Regions from separate parts of the Bacillus sp. BC05(2025) genome, predicted to be linked through region 3. Evidence: riboswitches for the same ligand, from Rfam matches in the RefSeq annotation. Region 3 holds a riboswitch; each other region holds the start of a gene.

Region 1 (5,023 bases), on a different contig from region 3:
CCTTATCTTTTATAATTGCTCTTCCATTCTAGTAAACCAGCTATACATATAAAGAGATTAATAACAGCTAATATTAGCATGACGTATAAACCTGTGGAAATATAAATCACAATACTAATCACGTTATACAAAATCCATAAATACCAGTTCTCTAAAATTTTTCGACTTAACATAAATTGAGCTACTAATCCTAGTACAGCATTTAAAGCGTCTAAATATGGGCTTGTTGATTCTAAATAACGGATTTGATAATAGCCCCAACCAATCCAAGCAACTAACATGAAGAGTATATAAATCGTCCACCCTTTTATATTTAAACGAACTGTTGCTTTTACCTCTTCCTCCCCACTACATGCAATCCAATGATACCAACCATATACATTAAATATAAATTGAAAGGCTGCTAATACTGCCATTGCATATAAACCTTGTGTAATGAAAATATATAGAAATACCGCAACCGTAATCATGCCAAACAAAAAATTAGATACCTTTTCCCTCGCTAATAACCAAACATTAATAATCCCCATAACCGATGCAAAAATTTCAATATAACTCGATTGAATATAAAATCCAACCAATACGCAAATGATACTAGAAACAACTAAAAAAAGCGGACTTCTAATCATGATCATCTCTCCCCAGATGTATAATAAATTCCCTATCACCAGTATAAGGAATAGCCCTTACACTTACCATGATTTCCCTGATTTTTGTTATCCATTCCACCTACGGGAAGTCTTTTCTTTTTACAAAATTCTCTTAAAAATGGTATCGTTTTTTATAACATATCTCCACTAGAAAGGAATAGAGGATATGCTAACTAAACATCGAATTTTATTTATTGGTGCTGGTCGTATGGCAGAAGCTATATTTTCCGGATTACTTAAAACAAGCAAAGAATACATCGAAGAAATTATTATTTCTAACCGAAGCAACGTAGAAAAGCTAAAGCAATTACAAGGGCAATATAATGTGTCTACTACAACAGATTGGAAGCAGCATGTTACATCTGTTGATACGATTGTTTTAGCAATGCCGCCTTCTGCACATGAAGAATTATTAGCAGAATTATCTCCGTTACTATCCAATCAACTTGTCGTAACGGTAGCTGCTGGTATTGGTCCATCTTATTTAGAAGAGAGACTTCCCGGGGGGACACCAGTTGCTTGGATTATGCCAAATACAGCTGCTGAAATTGGAAAGTCTATCTCCTTATATACAACGGGACAATCAGTAACCGAGATGCATCAGGAAACCTTGCAACTGCTTTTAAGAGGCATTGGTACTTCACAACTTTGCACTGAGGAAGAAGTTCATCAGCTTACTGCTGTTACTGGAAGTGCACCAGCTTTCCTTTATTACTTTGCTGAAAGCCTAATTGAAGCAACAAAAAGTTATGGAGTCGATGAAGCCACTGCCAAACACCTTGTCATTCAAATGATTTCTGGCTCTGCTTCTATGCTTGAACAAACACAAGACCCAGCTAATCTCCGCGAACAAGTAACAACACCAGGTGGTTCCACAGCTGAAGGTCTCAAAGCTTTATATGAATATAATTTTTCAGAGGCAATTCAAAAAGCAGTAGAAGCAACAAACAAAAAAGCTAGGGGGAACTAATATGAGTTTAACAAGTTTAAAAGACTATACAACATTACATAACGGTGTAAAAATGCCTTGGTTCGGTTTAGGTGTTTTTAAAGTAGAAGATGGTTCAGAAGTAATTGAATCTGTAAAAGCAGCAATTAAAAATGGCTACCGCAGCATTGATACTGCAGCAATTTATCAAAACGAAGAAGGCGTTGGACAAGCGATCCGTGAATCAGGTGTTTCACGTGAAGAATTATTTATTACATCAAAAGTATGGAATAGCGATCAAGGATATGAAACAACACTTCAAGCATTTGAAACTACATTAGAGAAATTAGGTCTAGAATATTTAGATTTATATTTAGTACATTGGCCTGTAAAAGGGAAATATACCGAATCATGGAAAGCATTAGAAAAACTTTATAAAGATGGCCGTGTTCGCGCTATCGGTGTGAGTAATTTCCATATTCACCACTTACAAGACGTATTTGAAATTGCTGAAATTAAGCCAATGGTCAACCAAGTGGAATATCATCCACGTTTAGCACAAGAAGAGCTGCATGCTTTCTGTAAAGAACATAACATCCAACTTGAAGCTTGGTCACCATTAATGCAAGGCCAACTGCTAGACAACCCAACATTACAAGACATTGCAACAAAACATAATAAATCAACTGCACAAATTATTTTACGCTGGGATTTACAAAATGAAGTTGTAACAATCCCTAAATCTATTAAAGAACATCGCATTATTGAAAATGCAAATATATTTGATTTTGAATTAAGTGCTGATGACATGAAAGCAATTCAAGCTCTAAATGAAGATCGTCGCGTTGGTCCAGATCCAGATAACTTTAACTTCTAATAGAAAAACCACTGCCATATGCAGTGGTTTTTCCGTTCAATAAAACTGAAAATTTAAACTATATTCCATCCGGTTGACACTTTATTATCAAAGGTGTAAGATTTTGAATTATCAAAGAAACACAAAAATTAATAAAGTTTATTCGTTTACTCATTGTATCAAGAGAGGTGGAGGGACTGGCCCTTTGAAACCTCGGCAACAGGTTCATTTTGAATACTGTGCCACTTCCTGCAAGCTTTATGCTTGAAAGATAGAATGAGGGACTTCGTTTATATACGGGTGCATAACTTGTACGTAAAAATCCCTCTTTCTCAATATGAAAAGAGGGATTTTTTATTTTTCATTTCCCTCATCATCATCCGAACTTAATTATTTAGGAGGAAAATCAAATGAAAAAGAAGTTTGTACCCGGTATTGCATCAGTTGTAGGAGTAAGTATTTTATTAACTGGTTGCGGTAGTTATAAAAACGAAGCAAGTGGAGCAAATGCAAAAGACGAGGCGCCTAGTAAACAGGTTTTAAACTTATCTTCACCTACTGAAATACGAACAATGGATACAGCTCGTGCTACAGATACTGATTCTGGTCAAGTAATGAGAAACGTATTTGAAGGTTTGTATAATCTTGGTGAAGGTAACAAACCTGTCCCTGGTGTTGCAAAATCTCATGAAGTAAGTGGTGATAAAACAAAATACACATTCCACCTGCGAGATTCAAAATGGTCAAATGGCACTCCTGTTACAGCGAAAGATTTTGTCTTCGCTTGGCAAAGAGCTGTCGATCCAGCAACAGCCTCTGAATATGCATTTCTATTCTTTGATATTAAAAATGCAACAAAAATTAACAACAAAGAACTTCCAGCCGATCAACTTGGTGTAAAAGCAATTGATGACCATACGTTTGAGGTAGAATTAGAACGCCCTGTTCCTTACTTTATTAGCTTAACAGCGTTCCCAACATTTCTACCAATTAACGAGGAATTCTTTAAAGCACAAGGTGATAAGTATGCCTTAGAAGACAATACAATCTTGTACAACGGAGCTTTTACACTAAGCGATTGGAAGCACGAACAAAGCTTTAAATTCAAGAAAAATCCTACCTATTGGGATAAAGATACTGTCAAACTAGAAGAAATCAACTTTAACATCGTAAAAGAAAAGTCTACAGAAGTAAATTTATTCGAGTCGAAACAATTAGACCGTATAAAACTAACATCTGACTTCGTTGATAAATATAAAAAGGATGCTAACTTTAAAGAACGTCCAAACGTAGGGGTACAGTTTTTACGTATGAATCAACAAAACAAAATACTTCAAAACGTTTCTGCACGCCAAGCAATCGATCAAACAATTGATCGAAAATCCTTTGTAAATACGTTATTAAACGATGGCTCTACACCAACCTCTAGTCTCGTGCCGAAAAACTTTGCAAAAGGACCTGACGGAACAGACTTCCGTGCTGCAAATGGAGATTTAACAAAGGTTGATACAAAGTCTGCACAAGAATTATGGAAAAAAGCTAAACAAGAGCTTGGATCTGAAAAAATAACGTTAGAACTATTAACAAGTGACGGTGACCTTGAGAAGAAAACTGGTGAATTCTTAAAAGGACAACTAGAAAAGAATTTAGATGGCTTAACAGTGACGATAAAACCCCAACCACGTAAACAACAAGTTTCACTTTTATTAAAAGGTGACTACGAAATTGGAATTGACGGCTGGAGCCCTGACTTTGCGGATCCAATTACATTCCTTGAGCTATTTACAACCGATAACCCTTATAACTTAGATCATTACTCTAATAAGGAGTTCGATGAAACAATAGCAAAAGTGAAAACAACTTTAGCCGGTGATGAAAAAGCTCGCTGGGAAGCATTACTAGCATCCGAGAAAATATTATTTAAAGACTCTGTCATTGCCCCTCTTTACCAAAAGGGTGAATCTTATTTAGAACGTTCTTATGTGAAAGGAATTGTACAAGTAGACTTTGCAGGTCAATTAAACTTCAAGTGGGCAAAAATTGAAAAATAAGTTCAAGCTTTAATTAGTGAGGCTTTCTTCATCCCCACTGATTATGAGTCCACACCAATTGTTTTTTTAGCAAAACATATGAAAAGCAGATTCCTCAACATGAGGAAATCTGCTTTTTTAATATATTATTCTAAGAAATTAACAATCTATTTTTATTATTGACATATAGTTCTTTCCAGTGTTAATATTCTAAATAATCAAAGAAACGAAATATTTAACCATCAAAATATAATGTCTTTTACGTTGGAATATATAACGATAGATTATAGTTCTACATGTATATACATATAGAACACCCGATTACCTATATGCACATACATATAATAGGTTTTCTCTTCTTCTATAGCTACGCTTCAAGACATGGATATTATGACGTTACGAACAACACATTTAGGGAGGAACGAACAATGAAGAAAAAAGTTGTACCTGTTGTTGCATCTGTTTTAGGGGCAAGTCTATTACTAACTGCTTGCGGAGGAAATAAAGATAACGCAAACGGAGCGAAAGCAAATGATAAAGCACCTGATAAACAGGCAAT
Region 2 (5,023 bases), on a different contig from region 3:
ATACGGAAACAAATCAGCATTTTCTTCTCTACTTACATTACGCACCGTACCATCTGCCATTAACAATCTAAATGACTCTACTGTATCAATCAATGCTTCATGACGAATATCACGTCCATGTACATTTACACTTAATGAACCACCAACAGTAAAAATATTTTGAGACTGCATCACTTGAACCGCAAGACCATACGGATTAATTTTCTTTTGAATGTCATTCCATGTAACACCACTTTGCACTCTAATCCTCTTCTCCGCCGGATTAAACTCTAATATTTCATTGTACCCTTTCATATCAAGCATCGTACCGTTCGGATAATATGTCTGTCCGCCTTGGCTATGTTGCATACCAGCAATAGAAATTTTCTCCCCAGAAACATTTGCATCTCGCACAACCTGTTTTAATGAACTTTCATCCTCAGCATTTTCAACACGTTTAATTTTCGTTGGAAGCAACTTTCCTACATCACTCATAATCGGATGATTTAGTTGTTCTTTATATGTATTTACAGATGTCGCAAGCAACACTGTATAAGCCATAATAACCACTGCTATCTTTCTTTTTTTCAAATGACACTCTCCTCTTCTACATCTTTTCCTCTTCATATTGTACCTATTTTCCTATGAAGAAAGTATACAAAAAAGAGGGTACCTTATTTTAGGTTCCCCCTTATCAAAACTGTTACTTTGCTGCCGGCAATTGTATTGGATCAAACTTTTCGTACGACGTATATTTTGCATTCGTAATAATGTGTGCTTTATCCTTGCCATTACTACTCATAATCATATCTATCTTTGCTGATTCATATTTAAAATCTTTTGTAATGATATATTCTGCATCCACTTCTTCTATCTTCGCATTTTGTGCTTGTAACATTTTCTTCTGCGTTTCATCCATGCTAGTTAACATACTTTCTGTTTCTTGCCCTTTTAATGTAAATTTCAGTTTATATTTATCTCCGCTTTTCTCCATCTTCATTTTATCTAAAACTACTTCTGGTACTTCTAACTTATCTATAATATCTTGAGTCGCCTTCATTCCACCAGCGTTTAATTGCTCCTCTGGCACGGTTATAACTTCTCCTGTATTAGGGTTTTTCACCTCACCAGCAACTTTACCATCCACAGTATACACTACAACATCTGTACCAGAAATATTCATTTCAGAACGAGAATTCTTTGTCTTTGGCTCTAATTGCATCTTAGCCTTTAATATATCCATCTCTGTTCCTTCAGCTTTTATCCCTACATCATATGTCATCGTTACATGTTCTTCATTTTTAAAAGCTTCGTTCGTTTTCTTGAAAACATCCTTCGCTGCTAATTCCTTTTCTTTTTGCACGGCTTCTTTTTTCGGTTCATCCGTCTTTGCTGTTTTCTCATTACTACACCCTACCCCTAGACTGATTGCAAGTACTAAACTTGAAACAAAAATAATTTTTTTCATAATGTCGCCCCCTTTCCCAAAATAATATCACCTCTTTTCCTATGAAATCTATATAATTTTCAATCTATATTTGCTATATAGCGACATGTTTAATGAAGACTTTAAATATGATGTAAATAACAACAATTCATTTCAGGAGGTCATTATGAAGGCGATCATTTGCACAAAGTATGGACCACCTAACGTTCTTCAACTTCAAAATATAGAGAAACCTACTCCTAAAAAGAACGAAGTATTAATTAAAATTCACGCAACCAGTGTATCAACTGGAGATTGTAGAATACGCGGTTTTAATAGTCCCCCCTTATTTTGGATTCCTATGCGGATTATATTAGGTTTCAGAAAACCGAGAAACCCTATACTTGGTGTAGAATTATCTGGAGAAATTGAGGAAATTGGATTAGATGTAACTCAATTTAAAAAAGGGGATCAAGTTTTTTCATTAACAGAACTAAATCTTGGTGGTTATGCCGAATACACATGCGTGCATGAAAGTGGATTAATAACATTAAAGCCTACCAATGTGACGTATGAAGAAGCAGCAGTTATTCCTTTTGGTGGAACTTCAGCGTTACATTTTCTGAGAAAGGGCCGGATTAAAAAAGGGCAACAAGTTCTCATATATGGTGCCTCTGGATCAGTAGGAACAGCTGCTGTACAACTTGCTAAATATTTCGGTGCGACTGTTACGGCTGTTTGTAGTAATTCAAATTTTGAACTCGTTCAATCTTTAGGAGCTGATAAAGTAATTGATTATACAGAAGAAGATTTTACTAAGCGGCGCGAGCACTACGATATTATCTTTGATGCAGTTGGGAAGTATAAAAAATCCCTTTGTACAAATACATTAACACCCAATGGAAAATATGTATCTGTTAATGGAATGATGGCAAAAGTAAGTAAAGAGGATATGATTCTACTAAAAAAACTAACTGAAACAGAACATTTAAAACCTGTTATTGATAGAACCTACCGATTAGAAGAAATTGCTGAAGCTCATATGTATGTGGAAATGGGACATAAAAAGGGGAACGTTTCGATTACCTTAAAATAAAATATATTCAGAAAATAACATTGACAATTCTTTTTGTAAGATTTACTATTAGTACCATATTAAAAAACTACATACACATACTCTTATCAAGAGTGGCGGAGGGACTGGCCCGATGATGCCCGGCAACCGAGCTTATAACGTATAAGCTAAGGTGCTAATTCCTGCAAAACGAGTTTTCGTTTTGGAAGATAAGAGGGGAACCTATTTTGTCTATTCGGCACCTCTCTTATTTTTGAGAGGTGCTTTTTATTTTGGAACGTATATGAAGGGGGAATTATAGATGAAGAAAGTATTATTAAGCATTGTAAGCGGGGCAGTACTATTATTAGGCGCATGCAGCGCAGGTTCAGATAAAGAGGCGAAGGCGTTAGATGAGAAAAAGATTACTGTCGGTGTAACTGGGGGGCCACATGAACAAATTTTTGAAAAGGTAAAAGAAGTGGCAGCAAAAGACGGACTCGAAATTGATGTAAAAGTATTTAATGATTATGTAGCACCGAACGTGTCTTTAGATGAAAAAAGCCTTGATGTAAATAGCTATCAAACGAAATCATATTTAGACACATTTAAATCTGAACGTAATATGAAATTAACAGAAGTATTCTCAACAGTAACATTCCCTATGGGCATATATTCTAAAGGCATAAAAGATGTAAAAGACTTAAAAGATGGCGATGCGATCGCTGTACCAAATGATCCAACGAATGAACTTCGAGCTTTAAAATTATTTGAAAAAGCTGGAGTTTTAAAAGTTGATCCAAAGGCTACAGAAAAAGCGACTGCAAAAGATGTAATTGAAAATCCAAAAAATTTAAAGATTGTTGAATTAGAAGCATCTCAATTACCGACTCAGCTAAGTGAAGTAAAAGCAGCTGCAATTAATACAAACTTTGCATTAGGTGCAAAATTAAACCCTGCGAAAGATTCTATCTTCTGCGAAGGAAAAGATTCACCATATGTGAACTGGGTCGTTGTTCGTACTGAAAATAAAGATGATGCTGTTGTAAATAAATTAAAGAAAGCTTATCAATCTAAAGAAGTAAAAGAATTTATCGAGAAAAAATTTGATGGTTCTGCTTTACCATCTTGGTAGGAGCTGACGATAATGATTGAATTAAAAAATGTATCCAAAGTATTTACAACAAAAAAAGGGAATGTGGAAGCTCTTAAGTCTACTTCCCTTCAAGTAAAAAAGGGGGAAGTATTTGGAATCATTGGCTATAGTGGCGCTGGTAAAAGTACATTAATTCGATGTGTCAATTTATTAGAAAAACCAACGACAGGAAATATCATTGTAAACGACCAAGACTTAACAACTTTATCAACAAAAGAACTAGCAAAAGCGCGACAAAAAATCGGGATGATTTTTCAAGGATTCAATTTACTTAAAACAGTGACTGTTTATGAAAATATCGCATTACCGTTACGTCTTGCTGGCATTCCAAAAGTAGAAATTGAAAAAAGAGTAGAAAAGTATTTACGTATTGTCGATCTTTTCAACCGAAAAGATGCCTATCCGAGTGAACTTTCTGGTGGCCAGAAACAACGTGTTGCCATTGCACGTGCACTATCACATGAACCAGAAGTGTTATTAAGCGACGAAGCAACGAGCGCTTTAGATCCAGAAACAACGGATTCTATTCTTGACCTATTATTAAAGATTAATGAAGAAATCGGGATCACAATTTTATTAATTACACATGAAATGAATGTCATCCAGCGTATATGTGACCAAGTTGCTGTTATGGAACATGGAGCAGTAGTGGAAAGCGGGACTGTGAAGGACATATTCACAAACCCACAACATGCAACAACGAAAAAATTTGTGAATAGTGCATTTGCAGCGAAGATTCCAGAAGAAGTACAAAAAGAACTTCAAACTACTGGTGAAATTGTAACTCTTTCTTTTATAGGAAATTCTTCAGGAGAACCAGCATTAGCTGTCGCTACAAAACGATTCCAAGTATATCCGAATATTTTATCCGGCAATATTACTCAATTAAAACATGAAGCTTACGGGAAACTTGTCATTCATATGCAAGGGGAACAAAATGAAATCAACCGTGCTTTATCATTTTTACAAGAACAAGGAATCATCGTAGAAGGAGGTAGAACGGATTATGGAAAACAAGTCCTTTTTGGATGAATGGGGTAAAGTCATATGGGAAGCAACTATTCAAACATTTCAAATGACATCTATTTCACTATTCATCTCTATCCTTATTGCACTACCACTTGGCGTCACACTTGTTTTAACAAGACCTGGTGGGCAACACGAAAATAAAATTATTTATCCAATCCTTAATACAATTATTAATATCATTCGCTCTCTTCCATTCATCATTCTACTATTCTTTATTTTACCTTTTACAAAGTTTCTAATGGGAACGTCCATTGGTGTTCAAGGTGTCATCGTACCGCTTGTCGTCTTCACTGCTCCCTATATCGCAAGATTGATGGAGACAGCATTATTAGAAGTCGATCGTGGTGTTATTGAAGCTTACCAAGCAATGGGCGTTTCT
Region 3 (5,023 bases):
AGTGTTGGATCATCTTTATCTTTCGTACGAGCTGCGAAAATATTAATATATGGCTTCGCATTTTCATTCTTTGGATCTTCTAAGAAAATCGGATCCTTCGCTGGATCTAGTCCAGCTTGACCAGCAACACCGTTATTAATAACTGACGCTGCAACATCTTTTAATACACGAGGTGTTTGCTGTGCGATAACCGGTGTAACTTTTAACTTCTTCGGGTTTTCAGCAATGCCGCTTGGATCTCCGAATAAGCCAAAGTCTTTCTTAAGCTTTAATAATCCAGCTGCATCAAGAAGTTTTAATGCACGCGCTTGGTTCGTTGGATCATTTGGAATCGCAATTTCTGAACCATCTGGAATTTCATTTGCTTTCTTATATTTTTCAGAATATAAGCCCATTGGTGCAATTTGCGTTGTACCAACAGCTGTAATATCTAACTTATGCTCTTTTTTAAACTGCTCTAAGAAAGCAATATGCTGGAATGAATTTAGTTCAATATCTCCATCAGCTAACGCTTTATTTGGCGTTGTGTAATCAGAGAACTCAACCAGTTTAACTTTAATCCCTTCTTTTTCAGCTTTTTCCTTTACAATTTCCCAAGCGTTTCCATCCGTTCCAGTTACACCAATGCGGACTGTCTTCTCTTTTGCTCCTGCATCTGAACAACCACTTAACGCTGAAATCCCTACAATTGCTGATAATGCAAATGCTAAAATTTTCTTCATTTCCTTTTCCCCTCTTCCCTTTTATGATCTGCGTAAAAAGACTTTTGCAAAGTAGTTTCCTAAATTTTGAGCTACCTGTACGAGAATAATAAGTAAAACGACTGTTACGAACATAACTGATGTATCAAAACGTTGATAACCATATGTCATCGCTAAGTCACCAAGACCGCCACCACCGACAAGCCCAGCAACTGCAGAAAATTCAATTAAACCAACTGTCATAAATGTAACTCCTAAGATTAATGGTGCTAACGCTTCTGGTACAAGAATTTCAAAAACAATTCTAAATGGTGAAGCACCCATTGCTTGAGCAGCTTCAATGACCCCCTTTGGAACTGAAACAAGATTTGTTTCAACCATTCTAGCAATACCAATTGATGCAACTAACGTCATTGGGAAAATTGCTGCTGCTGTTCCAATCGTCGTTCCGATAACACTTCTTGTTAGTGGGCTTAAAGCTACTAAGAAGATGATGAATGGAACCGGACGAATTGTATTAATAATGATATTAAGAATAGAAAAGATCCATTTATTTTCTAAAAAGTTTCCTTTTCTCGTTACATATAAAAGTAAACCTAGGGGTATACCAAGAATTGTAGCGAATATTAAGGTTACAATTACCATTAAGAGGGTATCCCCCGTCGCATCTACTATGCGGGGCCAAAATATACTCCAATCAACTCGCATGAGCTTCTACCTCCTTCAGCTGCACTTGTAGTCTTAGATGTTGTAATGCTTTTTGAATTTCTTTCTGCTCACCTTGCAGTTCTACAAGTAAATTTCCAAATAACACATTTTGAAGTTCAATAATATTTCCGTACAGTACGTTTACATCGACGTTATAATTTTTCGCGATATACGATAGTACCGGCTGTCCTGTCTCTTCGCCAGTAAATGTTAAGCGATAAATCTGTCCACCATTTTGAATTTTCCCTAGAACACTTTCCGGTAAATGATCATTAATGATAGAGCGTACAAAGTTTTGAGTCGTCTTTGTTTTTGGTTGTGTAAAAACGTCAAACAGTTTTCCTTCTTCAATAACCTTTCCCTTCTCCATTACAGCTACACGGTGACAAATTTCTTTCACAACATGCATTTCATGTGTAATAAGAAGAATTGTTACATTGTATTCTCGATTTACTTTCTTTAATAAGCTCAAAATTTCTGTCGTTGTTTCTGGATCTAAAGCTGATGTTGCCTCATCACATATAAGGATATCAGGTGATGTCGCCAGTGCCCTAGCAATACCAACACGCTGTTTTTGACCACCTGATAGTTGCTCTGGATAATAGTCTGCTTTATCTTCTAACCCGACAAACTTCAGCAGTTCATTTACTCTTTCTTTTATCTCATTCTTTGGTACTTTCGCTAATTTTAATGGATACGCAATATTCCCAAACACTGTTCTTGAATTAAATAAATTAAAACTTTGAAAAATCATCCCTATTCTTTGTCTTAGCTTCCGTAATTCTTTCGTCGATAGTGATGTAATATCTTTATCATCTATTGAAATCGTTCCTGCTGTTGGTCTCTCTAACATATTTACTAAGCGTAATAACGTACTCTTTCCAGCGCCACTAAAACCGATAATGCCGAAAATTTCGCCCTTTTCAATCGATAACGTTACATCCTCCACCGCATGAACAGATTGCCCACCTGATTCATATACTTTGCTTACGTTGTTAAAAGAAATCATTTTTTCCCCTCCTATATGCTGTAAAAACTTGAAGTAGAGCTTTCGAGGTAAAATAAAAAGTGCTCTCCTTCTTATCAAACATAAAGATAAGAAGGAGAGCACTTATATGTACTCGTTCACATCTTCTCATCTTCCAAGCCTTTATAAGGCTTGCTGGAGTTAGCACGGTATTAAAAAACCCGTTGCTGAGGTATCGTAGGGCCAGTCCCTCCACCTCTCTGGATAAGAATGTATCGATTTAATTGTCGTTTAATTAATTCTCATTATAGAACTCAGAATAATAAGAGTCAATACATTTTTTAGAAAAGTATCAATTATTTCTTTATTATAATTTTCAGATGAAATTCCATGAGAAAATCGTATTTTTTAAAGTTATGTAAAATTCTCCTCTCGCATATTTTTTAAAAGGATAATCTTCTCTACTAATTGAATACCATTATTTGAATATAAAATCGGAGGAAGATAAATATATGAAAACAGCCCTTTTACTCGTTGATATTCAAAATGATTATTTTCCACAAGGAAAGATGGAATTACGTAATCCGGTAGAAGCAAGCGACTATGCTAATCAGCTACTACAACTCTTTAGAACGAGAAATGAACCTATTTTTCATATCCAACATGTAGCAATAAAAGATGACGCTACTTTTTTCCTACCAAATACAGAAGGTGTACATATTCATAAAAGCGTACGCCCACTTAGAAATGAAACCGTTATAATCAAACATTATCCAAATAGTTTTCGGGAAACTGATCTTCTAGAACAATTACAACGTTTAAACATCGAGCACGTCGTCATATGTGGGATGATGACTCATATGTGTATTGATGCTACCGTGAGAGCTGCTTTTGATTTCGGCTTTCAATGTACCGTTATACATGATGCTTGTGCTACAAAAGATCTTTCTTTTAAGAATGCTACTATACCAGCCGTTTATATTCATAACACAATTTTGGCTAGTTTAAATGGCGTATATGCAAATGTAATGAGCACAGAGGAGTTTGTAGCTACAAAAAAACACTCCCTTCAGTGAGCAAAACCGAAAGGAGTGTTTCTTGTCAAACCATAGATTTTCTTTCAAATTGTATTATACAGGAAATCCTTAAAATGAATACTAAAAATGTGACTAATAAGTCAACTTTTCTCATTGTTTTGTTTCTATTTACATGTTTATCCCGATATGAATAGGGTTTAGCTAGTTCTATTCGCCAATTAGTAATATATAGTAAATCGTTTTTCGTTCAAACTAACTAGTCTCCCCTATTATTTTCCTGTTTGTTTTTGCTTCTTTTTCAAATATTCCGCACGCAATTTTTCAATTTGCTGCTTTTTATCAAATTTGACAGGCGTCTGTTTTTCATGAAACTTTGCCACAGCTACCTGGCCTTTATAATCCAATTGATATTTTCCCACTTTGTTCACCTACTTTTCTTGTCTTTAAAGAGAATCTATTCAATCAATATAATATACCTTATTTTACTGAAGTAAACCTTATTAGTTTTTCTACTGATATCTATCTTGATCCATATATAGATAATTTTTTCAAAAAAAAGAGATCTTCGCAGACTGCGAAGATCTCTTTTACTATTTCTTATAAAGTTTCAGAAGTAGTTTTTGCTTGCATGTGAAGTGCTAAGTAGTCAGGGCCACCAGCTTTAGAGTCTGTACCAGACATGTTAAAGCCACCGAATGGTTGGTAACCTACGATTGCACCAGTACATCCACGGTTGAAGTATAAATTACCTACGTGGAAGTCTTCACGTGCTTTTTCAATATGGTCACGGTTGTTAGAAATAACTGCTCCTGTTAAACCGTATTCTGTATTATTTGCAATTGCAAGTGCATGGTCAAAGTCTTTTGCTTTACAGAATGCTACTACTGGTCCGAAGATTTCTTCTTTCATTAGGCGAGCATCTTCTGCAACGTCAGCAACGATTGTTGGTTGGATGAACCAGCCTTTAGAATCGTCTCCTTCGCCACCTGCTAAGATTCTACCTTCTTCTTTACCAATTGCAACATAGCTCATTACTTTATCGAATGCAGCTTGGTCATTAACAGGACCCATATTTGTACCTAATACAGCTGGGTTAGCAACTGTTAATTCTTTCGTTAATTCAACAGCACGATTTAATACGTGATCGTATACATCTTCGTGGATTACTGCACGAGAACATGCAGAACATTTTTGTCCTGAGAATCCAAATGCTGATGCAACGATAGATTTAGCTGCTAATTCAAGATCTGCTTCTTTATCAACAACGATTGTATCTTTACCGCCCATTTCAGCGATAACGCGTTTTAACCAAATTTGGCCTGGGTTTACTTTCGCTGCGCGCTCATAAATACGGATACCTACATCACGAGACCCAGTGAAGCTAATGAAACGTGTACGAGGGTGATCTACTAAGTAGTCACCAACTTCAGAACCGCTACCCGGTACGAAGTTTACTACACCAGCTGGTAAGCCAGCTTCTTCTAATACTTCCATGAATTTCGCTGCTACTACAGGAGTTGTACTAGCTGGTTTTAGTAATACTGTGTTACCAGAAACTAAAGCCGCTGTTGTCATACCTGCCATAATTGCGAATGGGAAGTTCCAAGGAG
Region 4 (5,023 bases), on a different contig from region 3:
TGTAATTAAGGATAAAGATTGTAGGAATGGATTAATCCACGTTTCATCTTTTAGACGAAATGAGATCATGCCGCCTCTTCCAGGGTAAAATACATCTGTCACACCGTCTTCATCATTTAAATAAGCGACAACTGCTTTTGCATTTTCTTCATGTTGTCTCATGCGAAGCGCTAACGTTTTCATACCACGAATTAATAGCCATGAATCAAATGGGCTTAATACCGCGCCTGATGCATTATGATAATGAGCGATTTCCTCACAAAGTTCCTTTCCCTTTGCAACGACAAGTCCGCTTAGTACATCGTTATGTCCTCCTAAATATTTCGTTGCGCTATGAATTACAATGTCCGCGCCTTCTGTTAATGGCTGCTGTATATAAGGCGTGTAGAATGTGTTGTCTACGATAAGAAGTAGTCCGTGTCTTTTCGCTACAGTTGCGACAGCAGCAATATCAGTAACTTGCATTAATGGATTAGTTGGAGTTTCTATGAAAATAGCTTTCGTTTCAGTTGTGATAGCTTGCTCAATTTGTTTAATAGACTGTGTATTTACGTATCTACATCGAACGTTCCACTTTTTTTCGTGCTCAGAAAATAATCGATAAGTGCCCCCGTATAAATCTTCGGATACAATAAGTTCGTCTCCAGAACGGAATAGGGACAGGACGAGGAGAACAGCTGCCATCCCTGAACTACAGGCATATCCTTGTTCACCGTGTTCTAAGTCTGCAATTGCCTGCTCTAACAGGCCGCGAGTTGGATTGCCAGTTCGTGAATAGTCAAAGCCAGTCGATTTACCAATTCCTTCGTGACGATAAGCAGTTGAAAAATAAACAGGTGGATTAACAGTCCCTGTTGTAGTTTCGCTTCGGTTTCCGATTTGTGCTAGTTTTGTTTCAATAGTTGACATGTGAAAATTCCTCCTTTTTAAATTAACAATTAAGTGAATGTAAAGTGAAACTTTAATCAGTGAGGGATTCATCCCCACTGATTATCAGCTCTCACCAATCGGGCTTTTACGGGCAGTTGATCCCCACCTAACTTCTTTGTTCCAGCTGAATTTTGAGTTGGGAATCTTACTGCCCTCAAATAGCGGGGTAAAATAAAAAAAGCCTTCTAAGAAGAAGGCTTTCGGTTTGAATAGAGTCTTCTTCTCATCTGTCAAATCTTTCACAATTTGCTGGAATTAGCACCTTATTAACAAATGTTAATGGTTGCTGAGGCGTCATAGGGCCAGTCCCTCTACCTCTCTAGATAAGAATGTTTGTATGAAATTTTATTATGTTTTTAACTTTACAACAAAAGATAATTGAATTGCAACTTTATTTTAAATAATTTTTATTTTTCCGCAAGTGTCATTGACTTTTGCATTTGTGCGTGCTAAATTTATTAAAAAATTAACAAACATTGTTAAAAGGGGAACGCATTTCCTTTTAGCTACATAAATAAAATAATAAAGACAAACTCTTATTGAGAGCGGTGGAGGGAAAGGCCCTGTGAAACCCGGCAACCTTCAAACGAAATGTTTGAAACGGTGCTAATACCTGCAAAACGAGTGTTTTGCATAATAAGAGGAGGATCGATTATGTCCCCCTCTTCAAAGTGAAGAGGGGGTTTTTATATTGATAGAAATGAGGGAGATTGGTGAAATTACTAGATTTATTATCAAAAGGAATTGTAATAGGTGATGGTGCGGTTGGAACGTTATTACATTCACATGGCTTGCAAAGTAGTTTTGAAGAATTGAATATATCTGATCCAGATTTAATTATATCGATTCATAAGCAATATGTAGCTGCTGGGGCAGATGTAATTCAAACAAATACGTACGGAGCAAATGAAGCGAAATTACGTATGTATGGTTTAGAAAATCAAGTTACTGAAATTAATAGAGCGGCAGTCAAACTGGCGAAAGCATCTGTTACAGACAGAAATGCCATTTTAGGAACAATCGGTGGTATGAAACATATCGGAGCTGTTACGACAACTGATATGGAAAGAGAATTTATGCTACTTGAGCAGGCAAGTGCTTTACTAGAAGAACAGGTTGATGGATTACTATTAGAGACTTTCTATGATGAGTTTGAATTACTTCATGCTGTTCAGGTGTTACGAAAACAAACGAATATTCCAATTGTAGCTCAATTAGCGTTACATGAGGCAGGTACGACTCAAAATGGAAATGATGTAAATGAAATATTAAAACAGCTTTTAGATTATGGTGCAAATGTTGTTGGATTGAACTGTCAACTAGGGCCACTTCATATGACGGAAGCTTTTAAAATGATATCGATCCCGCAAAATGGTTATTTGTCAGCATATCCCAATGCAGGTCTCCCGAATTATGTGGAGGGACGTTACGTATATGAGGGAAGTCCAGCTTATTTCGAAGCGATGACACCGAAATTTATTGAACAAGGTATTCGATTATTAGGTGGTTGTTGTGGCACTACACCAGAACATATTGAAAGTATGAAACGTGCTGCTTTACACGTTACGCCTGTAATAGAGAAGGATACAATTCAAAGACCGAAAGTAGTTCATACACATGAGAAACGTTCAAAAGCGCATGTTACTTTAGCAGAGAAAGCAAAAAAACAAACGACAGTAGTAGTGGAATTAGATCCACCGAAAACGTTAGATACACAGCGTTTTTTTGAAGGCGCAAGGGCATTGAAAAGAGCTGGAGCAGATGCTATTACTCTAGCAGATAATTCATTAGCATCGCCTCGCGTTTCGAATATGGCAATGGGTGCATTATTAACGAAACACGATATTCCGGTATTGACGCACTTAACGTGTAGAGACCATAACGTCATCGGATTACAATCTCATTTACTAGGATTATCAGCGTTAGGCATGGAAGAAGTGTTAGCTTTAACTGGTGATCCAGCACGCGTTGGTGATTTTCCAGGTGCCACTTCTGTATATGATTTGTCCTCTATTGAGCTCATTAAAATGATTAAAGAAATGAACGATGGGCGCTCCATTTTAGGGAAATCAATAGGTCCAGCAACAAGGTTTTCAGTAGGAGGTGCGTTTAATCCGCATGTAAGACATTTAAAAGCAGCGGTTAAGCGAATGGAACGGAAAATAGATGCTGGAGCAGAATATTTCTTAACGCAGCCAATTTATGATATTGCGTTAATTGAAGAAGTGTATGAAGCGACGAAGCATTTGGAACAACCTATTTTTATTGGGATTATGCCATTAATAAGTAAACGGAATGCAGATTTTCTTCATTTTGAGGTGCCAGGTATTACTTTACCTGAAGCGATAAGAGAGAGAATGGATGGACATGAAACGAAAGAAGCGGCAATTGAGGAAGGGATTCGCATTTCTCAAGAGTTGATTGATGCGGCGATGAAATATTTTAACGGCATTTATCTTATTACACCATTTCTAAAATATGAAATTACAGAACACCTCGTTAAATATGTGAGAGAAAAGCAAGAAGTGAAAGAAGGTATTAATGGATGAAAAGTATAGAGGAAAAATTACAAAATAACATCTTAATATTAGATGGTGCAATGGGAACAATGATCCAGCAAGAGGACTTAACTGCGGAAGATTTCGGAGGGGAAGAGTACGAAGGCTGTAATGAATATTTAGTAGAAACAAGGCCTGATGTCATTTTGAAGATTCATAAAGCTTATATTGAAGCTGGGGCGGATGTTATTGAAACAAATACATTTGGGGCGACAAATATTGTATTAAGTGATTATGATTTGTCCCATTTAGATGAAGAACTAAATGAGAAGGCAGCACGTTTAGCGAAGCAAGCGGTCCGAGAAAGCGGGAAGGAAGTATACGTTGCGGGAGCGATGGGGCCGACAACGAAAGCGATTAGTGTTACTGGTGGTGTAACATTTGAAGAATTAATTGAAGCCTATACACGGCAGGCAAGAGGATTGTTGAAGGGAGAAGTTGATGTATTACTCGTTGAGACGAGTCAAGATATGCGTAACGTGAAGGCTGCTTATATTGGAATTCAAGCAGCTTTTGAAGAATTAAATACAATTGTACCTATCATGATTTCGGGAACAATTGAACCGATGGGAACGACTCTGGCTGGGCAAACAATTGAGGCTTTTTACTTATCGGTAGAACATATGAAGCCATTATCTGTTGGGTTAAACTGTGCGACTGGTCCAGAGTTTATGAGAGATCATATTCGTTCCCTATCTGATTTGTCGGAGTGTTACATTTCTTGTTATCCAAATGCAGGTCTTCCTGATGAAGATGGACATTATCATGAATCGCCATCTTCTCTAGCTGAAAAAGTGAAGCGATTTGCTGAAGAAGGATGGGTTAATATTATCGGTGGTTGTTGTGGTACAACGCCAGAACATATAAAAGCAATGAAATCTGCATTAGCGTCTCTTAATCCGCGTGAACATCACGAGAGAGCTGGGCACGGTGTTAGTGGATTAGAGGCACTACAATATGATGACTCTATGAGACCATTATTTGTTGGTGAAAGAACAAACGTTATTGGGTCACGTAAATTTAAACGATTAGTAGCAGAAGGGAAATTTGAAGAGGCTGCGGAAGTCGCAAGAGCGCAAGTGAAGAAAAATGCTCATGTTATTGATATTTGTATGGCAGACCCGGACCGGGATGAAATAGAAGATATGGAAAACTTCTTGGCAGAAGTTACGAAAGTGTTAAAAGTACCGATTATGATTGACTCAACAGATGAAAATGTGATGGAGCGAGCTCTTACTTATATTCAAGGAAAAGCTGTTATTAATTCAATTAATTTAGAAGATGGGGAAGAACGATTTAAAAAAGTGACACCGCTTCTGCGTAAATATGGTGCGGCAATTGTAGTTGGAACAATCGATGAAGACGGTATGGCGGTTAGTGCAGAACGAAAACTCGAAATTGCGAAAAGAAGTTATGAGTTATTGACGACGAAATATGGCATACGCCCGTCAGATATTATTTTTGATGCACTTGTATTTCCTGTAGGTACAGGTGATGAAGAATATATTGGCTCGGCGGCAGCGACGATAGAAGGT

What was found. Region 3 has a riboswitch for S-adenosylmethionine ahead of ACZ76X_RS23220 (methionine ABC transporter ATP-binding protein). Riboswitches for the same ligand answer to the same signal wherever they lie in the genome.
Region 1: linked by a shared signal. The riboswitch ahead of ACZ76X_RS27360 (peptide ABC transporter substrate-binding protein) and the one ahead of ACZ76X_RS23220 (methionine ABC transporter ATP-binding protein) in region 3 are both predicted to bind S-adenosylmethionine.
Region 2: linked by a shared signal. The riboswitch ahead of ACZ76X_RS27460 (MetQ/NlpA family ABC transporter substrate-binding protein) and the one ahead of ACZ76X_RS23220 (methionine ABC transporter ATP-binding protein) in region 3 are both predicted to bind S-adenosylmethionine.
Region 4: linked by a shared signal. The riboswitch ahead of ACZ76X_RS11470 (bifunctional homocysteine S-methyltransferase/methylenetetrahydrofolate reductase) and the one ahead of ACZ76X_RS23220 (methionine ABC transporter ATP-binding protein) in region 3 are both predicted to bind S-adenosylmethionine.

Annotation. Positions count from the first base shown of each region.
Region 1 is NZ_JBWYRA010000016.1:47,878-52,900, forward strand. It holds gene pnuC (nicotinamide riboside transporter PnuC) at 3-629, opposite strand; gene proC (pyrroline-5-carboxylate reductase) at 817-1,620, shown strand; gene ACZ76X_RS27355 (aldo/keto reductase) at 1,622-2,455, shown strand; SAM riboswitch class I at 2,608-2,712, shown strand; gene ACZ76X_RS27360 (peptide ABC transporter substrate-binding protein) at 2,845-4,485, shown strand; gene ACZ76X_RS27365 (peptide ABC transporter substrate-binding protein) at 4,893-5,023, shown strand, end outside.
Region 2 is NZ_JBWYRA010000016.1:68,327-73,349, forward strand. It holds gene ACZ76X_RS27445 (FAD-binding protein) at 1-570, opposite strand, end outside; gene ACZ76X_RS27450 (hypothetical protein) at 683-1,447, opposite strand; gene ACZ76X_RS27455 (NAD(P)-dependent alcohol dehydrogenase) at 1,593-2,501, shown strand; SAM riboswitch class I at 2,582-2,696, shown strand; gene ACZ76X_RS27460 (MetQ/NlpA family ABC transporter substrate-binding protein) at 2,782-3,594, shown strand; gene ACZ76X_RS27465 (methionine ABC transporter ATP-binding protein) at 3,607-4,647, shown strand; gene ACZ76X_RS27470 (methionine ABC transporter permease) at 4,622-5,023, shown strand, end outside.
Region 3 is NZ_JBWYRA010000009.1:179,074-184,096, forward strand. It holds gene ACZ76X_RS23210 (MetQ/NlpA family ABC transporter substrate-binding protein) at 1-722, opposite strand, end outside; gene ACZ76X_RS23215 (methionine ABC transporter permease) at 744-1,409, opposite strand; gene ACZ76X_RS23220 (methionine ABC transporter ATP-binding protein) at 1,399-2,418, opposite strand; SAM riboswitch class I at 2,542-2,647, opposite strand; gene ACZ76X_RS23225 (cysteine hydrolase family protein) at 2,889-3,452, shown strand; gene ACZ76X_RS23230 (hypothetical protein) at 3,683-3,832, opposite strand; gene pruA (L-glutamate gamma-semialdehyde dehydrogenase) at 4,011-5,023, opposite strand, start outside.
Region 4 is NZ_JBWYRA010000003.1:157,424-162,446, forward strand. It holds gene metI (cystathionine gamma-synthase/O-acetylhomoserine thiolyase) at 1-909, opposite strand, end outside; SAM riboswitch class I at 1,151-1,260, opposite strand; SAM riboswitch class I at 1,464-1,573, shown strand; gene ACZ76X_RS11470 (bifunctional homocysteine S-methyltransferase/methylenetetrahydrofolate reductase) at 1,644-3,479, shown strand; gene metH (methionine synthase) at 3,476-5,023, shown strand, end outside.